Regions from separate parts of the Arthrobacter sp. 01N444 genome, predicted to be linked through region 2. Evidence: riboswitches for the same ligand, from Rfam matches in the RefSeq annotation. Region 2 holds a riboswitch; the other holds the start of a gene.
What was found. A riboswitch is a leader RNA that binds a small molecule or an ion and turns the genes downstream of it on or off. The one in region 2 is predicted to bind glycine.
Positions count from the first base shown of each region.

Region 1 (3,407 bases), on a different contig from region 2:
CGGGATGCAGAAGGTCTTGTGCAGGTTCAGGTGAGAGACGTCGCCGCCAAACTTGCCCGGCTGGGCCAGCCCGACGAGGGCGTTGAGGTTGGCGCCGTCGACGTAGACCTGGCCGCCGGCGGCGTGGATCGCGTCGCAGACCTCGCGGACGTCGGCGTCGTACACCCCGTGGGTGGACGGGTAGGTGATCATGATGCAGGACAGCGCGTCCTTGTTCGCCTCGATCTTCGCGGTCAGGTCCGCGTGGTCGATCGTGCCGTCCGAAGCCGTGGCCACCACCACGACTTTCATGCCGGCCAGCACCGCGGAGGCCGCGTTCGTGCCGTGCGCGGAGGCCGGGATGAGGCAGATGTTGCGCTGGGCCTCCCCGCGGGAGTGGTGGTAGCCGCGGATGGCCAGCAGGCCGGCGAGCTCGCCCTGGGATCCGGCGTTGGGCTGGATGGAGACCTGGTCGTAGCCTGTGATTTCGGCGAGGTCAGCTTCGAGGCCGCTGACGAGTTCCCGCCAGCCCTCGGTCTGGGAGTCCGGCGCGAAAGGGTGGATGGAGGCGAACTCCGGCCAGGAGATCGCTTCCATCTCGGCCGTGGCGTTCAGCTTCATGGTGCAGGAGCCCAGCGGGATCATGGTGCGGTCCAGGGCGAGGTCGCGGTCCGAGAGCTTGCGGATGTAGCGCAGCAGCTGGGTTTCGGAGCGGTGCGTGTTGAAGACCGGATGCTGCAGGAAGTCGGAGGTGCGCAGCACCCTCCCGGGCAGCTCGAAGCCCTTGGCCTCCACCACCGGACCGGCGCCAAAGGCGACGACGACCGCGGAGAGGACCTCCGGCGTCGTGGTTTCATCGACGGACACGCCAACTGTGTCCGCGTCGATGAGCCGCAGGTTGATGCCACGGGCCTCGGCGGCGGCGATGACCTTGGCGGCCTTGCCGGGGACGCGGACCGTGAGGGTGTCGAAGAAGGACTCACTCGCCAGTTCCCGGCCGGCGATCTTCAGCGTGGCGGCGAGGGCGCGGGTGTTGTTGTGGACGGTCTCGGCGATCGCCTTCAGTCCGTCCGGGCCGTGGTAGACGGCGTAGAACGAGGACACGATGGCCAGCAGTGCCTGCGCGGTGCAGATGTTGGACGTGGCCTTCTCGCGGCGGATGTGCTGCTCGCGGGTCTGCAGGGCCAGGCGGTACGCCGGGACGCCGGCGTTGTCTTTGGAGACGCCGACGATGCGGCCGGGGAGCGTGCGTTCCATGCCCTCGCGCACCGCCATGTACGCGGCGTGCGGGCCGCCGAAGAACAGCGGCACGCCCAGGCGCTGGGTGGAGCCGACGGCGATGTCCGCCCCCTGCTCGCCCGGAGGGGTGATCAGGGTCAGGGCAAGCAGATCCGCCGCCACGGTGACCAGTGCGCCGCGTTCTTTGGCCTCCGCGATCACGCCGGACTGGTCCCACACCCGGCCGGAAACGCCCGGCTGCTGGAGGACGAGACCGTTGATGTCGCCGTCGGGCAGACCGGCGGAGAGGTCAGCGACCTGCACCTCGAAGCCCAGCGCCTCCGCTCGGCCCCTGACGATGGCAATGGTCTGCGGGAGGCAGTCGGCGTCGAGGACGGTCTTGGCCCCGGCAGCGGACTTGTTTTTGTTGGCGCGGCGCATGAGAAGCACGGCCTCGGCAACCGCGGTGGCCTCGTCCAGGAGGGACGCATTGGCGACGGGGAGCGCGGTGAGGTCCTGGACCATGGTCTGGAAGTTCAGCAGCGCCTCGAGGCGTCCCTGGGAGATTTCCGGCTGGTACGGGGTGTAGGCGGTGTACCAGGCCGGGGCTTCGAGGATGTTGCGGCGGATCACCGGCGGGGTGACGGTGTCGTAGTAGCCCTGGCCGATCATCTGCACGGCCGTCTTGTTCTTGGAGGCGAGCTTGCGCAGTTCGGCCAGCACCTGGACTTCGCTGAGGGCGCTGTCCAGGGTGAGGGGCTTTTCCTGGCGAATGGAATCGGGGACCGCGTTGTCAACGAGGCCATCAACGCTGTCGTAGCCGACGGCCTTGAGCATGGTGTCGATGTCGGCCTGGCGGCGGGCGCCGATGTGGCGGTCTGCGAAGGTGGACGGGGACGATTGAACCGTCATGAGAGGAACTCCATAATTCAGGTGGCATCAAGACGCCACGATGATTCGGGTTCCTCCCCGCTCTGTATTGGACCTGAGAGTTTCCGTTTTGCCCTGCTGATAGCAGCGCGCCACTTGCACCGTCGGTGAGCCCGGTTGCCCGGACTGCTTTCCAGAGTTGCCTTGCCGCGGCGGTACGTGGGCCTGAGAGATTCCTGGGGAGGATTTGCTCCTACGGCGCCTGCTGAACGTACCGGCAGGACTCTCCCGCCGCAGATCATAAGCTGTGCCATTGGTCGGTGACACAGCTCACAATTTATCCGGTTCCCGGGCAGGATGCAAAATTTATTTCAATTGAGTCGCCGTTCCCGCGGACGACGGCGGGAGCTCTTCGCCGTCGTCCGCTTGCGTGGGTGAGGCGCATGAGGGCCGTGACGTTGATCCGGAACACGCGGTCCCAGAGGTCGTCGTCCACCTCGTGGATCGGACCCAGGGGGTTAGTCCATTCGGTGCATTATTCTGGACGGGATAACTTACTTTCTCGTGCGCGTCCCTCCCAGAGCGCTCATACGCTAGGAGCCTCCGTGAGCCTTCCGGATCAAGCGATGGAACAGACAGCTCCCAGCAGACCACGAAGCCTAACTCCCGCCGGGGACACGGCTTGGGGGTGGCTGATCGGGATCCTCGCAGGATTGCTCGGCTTGGGCCCTTGGCTGGTGACCGGCGCACAGCTCCCGTTGCAGAATTTGTGGGGCGCAGAGGTCGCTCCGGACCAGATGCCCGTGTCGTTACTGCCGCTGAGCCAATACGAACTCACCACGATCGTGGCCCTCCTTACCGTGGGAGGTGCGGCGGCCGGACTCGCGGTGCGCATCTGGTCTCCCGCCCGACGGCGACTGGTGACGTGGTGCGCGGCAGCCGGCGTTCTTGTGGTTCAGTGCACGGCGGCCGTCCAGTCCTTCACAGTGCTTGACGGCGGCTTGACGGGCGGAACAACGGCGAGCCTGTACTTCGCCGGGTTACTCGCGGGCGTGACCGCCTCCCTCGCTGCGGCCCTCGTGGCGCACCTGCTGCTCTGTTCGAGGTCACGGAGCCTGGCGGCATTGGCCGCCGGACTCGTGGCGGTGCCGCTCGCTTCGTGGACGGTGGAGTGGGTTGTCGGCTTCGTTGGGCACATCAACGTCCCCGTCACAGTGCCGTCAATCGCTCACTGGATTCCGGCCATCCTCGTTGGTTGCGCCCTGGCATGGTGCGGCCTGCGTCCTGCGCGGCGGACCGCGGTGTGGGCCGTGAACCTTGCGCTGTTGTGGTTGGTTCCC
Region 1 is NZ_JBFTRB010000026.1:34,450-37,856, reverse strand. It holds gene gcvP (aminomethyl-transferring glycine dehydrogenase) at 1-2,109, opposite strand, end outside; glycine riboswitch at 2,162-2,269, opposite strand; glycine riboswitch at 2,271-2,368, opposite strand; gene AC1DKN_RS20505 (hypothetical protein) at 2,805-3,407, shown strand, end outside.
Region 1: linked by a shared signal. The riboswitch ahead of gcvP (aminomethyl-transferring glycine dehydrogenase) and the one ahead of gcvP (aminomethyl-transferring glycine dehydrogenase) in region 2 are both predicted to bind glycine.

Region 2 (3,407 bases):
GCCGCGGATCGCCAGCAGCCCGGCGAGCTCGCCCTGGGAACCGGCGTTGGGCTGGATGGAGACCTGGTCGTAGCCGGTGATCTCGGTCAGCTGGCCTTCGAGGTCCTCGATCAGTTCACGCCAGCCGGCGGTCTGGGATTCCGGGGCGAACGGGTGGATGGAGGCGAACTCCGGCCAGGAGATGGCTTCCATCTCGGCGGTGGCGTTCAGCTTCATGGTGCACGACCCCAGCGGGATCATGGTCCGGTCCAGGGCAAGGTCGCGGTCCGAGAGGCGACGGATGTAGCGCAGCAACTGGGTCTCGGAACGGTGCGTGTTGAACACCGGGTGCTGCAGGTAGTCGGAGGTGCGCTCGACGGCGGGGTCCAGGCCGAACGCAGTGTCCGTGCCTGCAGCCGCGGCAGTCACGGACGCGCCGAACGCGGCTATGACGTCGGCGACGACGGCAACCGTCGTGGCCTCGTCGGCGGAGATGCCGACGGTGTCGGCGTCGATGGCGCGCAGGTTGACGCCCTTGGCGTCGGCTGCCGCGATGATCTCAGCTGCCCGGCCCGGCACGGAGACGGTGATGGTGTCGAAGAAGGAGGTGTGCAGCACATCCAGGCCGGCGGCCTTCAGGGAGGCGGCGATGGTCTTCGCGTGGACGTGGACCGACTGGGCGATTGCCTTCAGCCCGTCCGGGCCGTGGTAGACGGCGTAGAAGGAAGCCACGATGGCCAGCAGGGCCTGGGCGGTGCAGATGTTGGAGGTGGCTTTCTCGCGGCGGATATGCTGCTCGCGGGTCTGCAGGGCCAGGCGGTAGGCGGGAACGCCGGCGTTGTCCTTGGAGACACCCACGAGGCGGCCGGGCATGGAGCGCTCGAGCCCCTTCTGGACGGCCATGTAGGCAGCGTGCGGTCCGCCGAAGAACAGCGGCACGCCGAAGCGCTGGGCGGATCCGACGGCGATGTCAGCGCCCTGCTCGCCCGGGGACGTGATCAGGGTCAGGGAGAGGAGATCTGCCGCGACGGTGACGAGGGCGCCGCGTTCCTTGGCGTCGGCGATCACGGCGGTGTGGTCGAACACGCGGCCGGAGACGCCCGGCTGCTGCAGGACGACGCCGTTGATGACGCCGTCGGGCAGGCCCTTGGAGAGGTCGGCGACCTCGACCTCGAAGCCGAGGGCCTCGGCGCGGCCCTTGACGATCGCGATGGTCTGGGGCAGGCAGTCGGCGTCGAGGACGGTCTTGCCGTCGTGCGCCGTCTTGTTCTTATTCGCGCGGCGCATCATCAGCACGGCCTCGGCCACGGCGGTGGCTTCATCCAGCAGGGAGGCGTTGGCGATCGGCAGGCCGACCAGGTCCTGGACCATGGTCTGGAAGTTCAGCAGCGCCTCCAGCCGGCCCTGGGAGATCTCCGGCTGGTAGGGCGTGTACGCGGTGTACCAGGCCGGGGCTTCGAGGATGTTGCGGCGGATCACCGGCGGGGTGAGCGTGTCGTAGTAGCCCTGCCCGATCATCTGCACGGCAGTCTTGTTCTTCGACGCCAGCTTGCGCAGCTCGGCGAGGACTTCGACCTCGCTCAGGGCCGCGGCGAGCGCGAGGTCGGCGTCCTGGCGGATGTCCTTCGGAACGGCGGTGTCCACCAGGGCGTCGACGGTGTCGTAGCCGACAGCCTTCAGCATGGCGTCGACGTCGGCCTGGCGGCGCGCGCCGATATGCCGGTCAACGAAGGACGTGGAGGCTGGGGTAACAGTCACAAGGAACTCCATAACTCAGGCGGCGCAGGGTACGCCACATTGATTCGGGTTCCTCCCCGCTCTGTATTGGACCTGAGAGTTTCCGCGCAGCCCGCGTTTCAGGGCTCCGCTTGCACCGTCGGTGAGCACAGCATGTCCGGGACACGCCTGCTACTTTCCAGAGATGCCTTGCCGCGGCGGTACATGGGCCTGAGAGATTCCTGGGGAGGGTTTGCTCCTACGGCGCCTGCTTGTACCTACTTGCAGGACTCTCCCGCCGCAGATCAAAGGCGTATTTAATTAGGTGTTCAATCGGGGGTGACTACAGTCACAGCTCTCATTGTCCTATGCCGGGCGCGCGTCCGCAAACTCCCTCCCGGCGGCGGACCCAGGTTACGGGCCACGAGCCACCCGGCGGCGAATCCGGCGGCGCGAATTCGCCGGAAAGCCCCGGAGTCGCCGCAACTTTCCGGCGTACTCGAACGCTTCCGGCGAATTCGGCGGGGAGTAGAGGGTCGGAGGGGGTGGGTGTGGGCTTCAGCCGCGCAGGCGCTCGACGGCGGCCAGGAGGCTCTGGACGTCCGCCTCGACTTCCGGCGGCGGCCCGCCGGGACCCCGCGCCAGCATGGCGTTGAAGTACAGCCCGTCCCCCATGCACAGGACGGCCTTCGCCATGGCGGGCCCGACGTCGGCCGCCAGCAGTTCCAGCCAGCTCGCCTGGCCGGCGGCGAAGCGGCGGAGCGTTTCCCCGTGTGCCACCTCGGCGAGCCGCGTGGCCGCCACGAAGACCCGGTCCATGGGCGTGTCCGCCCACACCGAGGACTTGATGAAGTACGCCGCCGCCCCTTCCGGGGCTGCCGCCATGGCCGCAACATCGGCAGCCAGGAGCCGGTCCAGCCGTTCCAGCAGGACCGCGATCATGGCCTCTTTCGTCGGAAAATGGTAGAGCAGGCCGCCCTTGGAGACGCCGGCCCGGCGCGCGACGGCGTCCAGCGTCGCGGCGCGTTCACCGACTTCGATGAGCAGGGATTCGAAGGCATCGAGGACGGCCTCGCGGGCGACGGGTTTCCTGGGCATGCCTCCCATCATGCCTGTCCGCGAGCGCATTTCTTAACTGTACCGTCCAGACGGTACAGTTATCCTTATGAGCATTTCATCGATCACCGTAGCCACCAGCACTCCTGCGGCCACCGGGCCCCGGGCACCGTGGCGTGACTGGGTGGCGCTGGCCCTGCTGATGTTCCCCGTCCTGCTCGTGGCCGTGGACAACACCGCGCTCACGTTCGCCCTGCCGGCCATCGCCAGCAGCCTGACCGCCTCCGGCGTCGAACTGCTCTGGATCGTCGATGCCTATCCCCTGGTCTTGGCCGGACTCCTGGTCGCGATGGGTTCCCTGGGCGACAGGATCGGCCGGCGCCGGCTGCTGTTCGTGGGCAGCGCAGGCTTTGCCGCGGTGTCCGCCGTGACGGCGTTCGCGCCGAGTGCGGAATGGCTGATCGCCGGCCGCGCCGGGCTTGGCCTGTTCGGCGCCATGCTGATGCCATCCACGCTGTCGCTGATCCGGAACATCTTTCCGCAGCCCAACCGGCGCAGGCTGGCGGTGGCGATCTGGGCCGCCGGCTTCTCCGGCGGCGCCGCCCTCGGCCCGATTGTCGGCGGCTGGCTGGTGGAAAACTTCTGGTGGGGCGCCG
Region 2 is NZ_JBFTRB010000022.1:73,095-76,501, reverse strand. It holds gene gcvP (aminomethyl-transferring glycine dehydrogenase) at 1-1,749, opposite strand, end outside; glycine riboswitch at 1,789-1,903, opposite strand; glycine riboswitch at 1,905-2,003, opposite strand; gene AC1DKN_RS19375 (TetR/AcrR family transcriptional regulator) at 2,254-2,793, opposite strand; gene AC1DKN_RS19370 (MFS transporter) at 2,861-3,407, shown strand, end outside.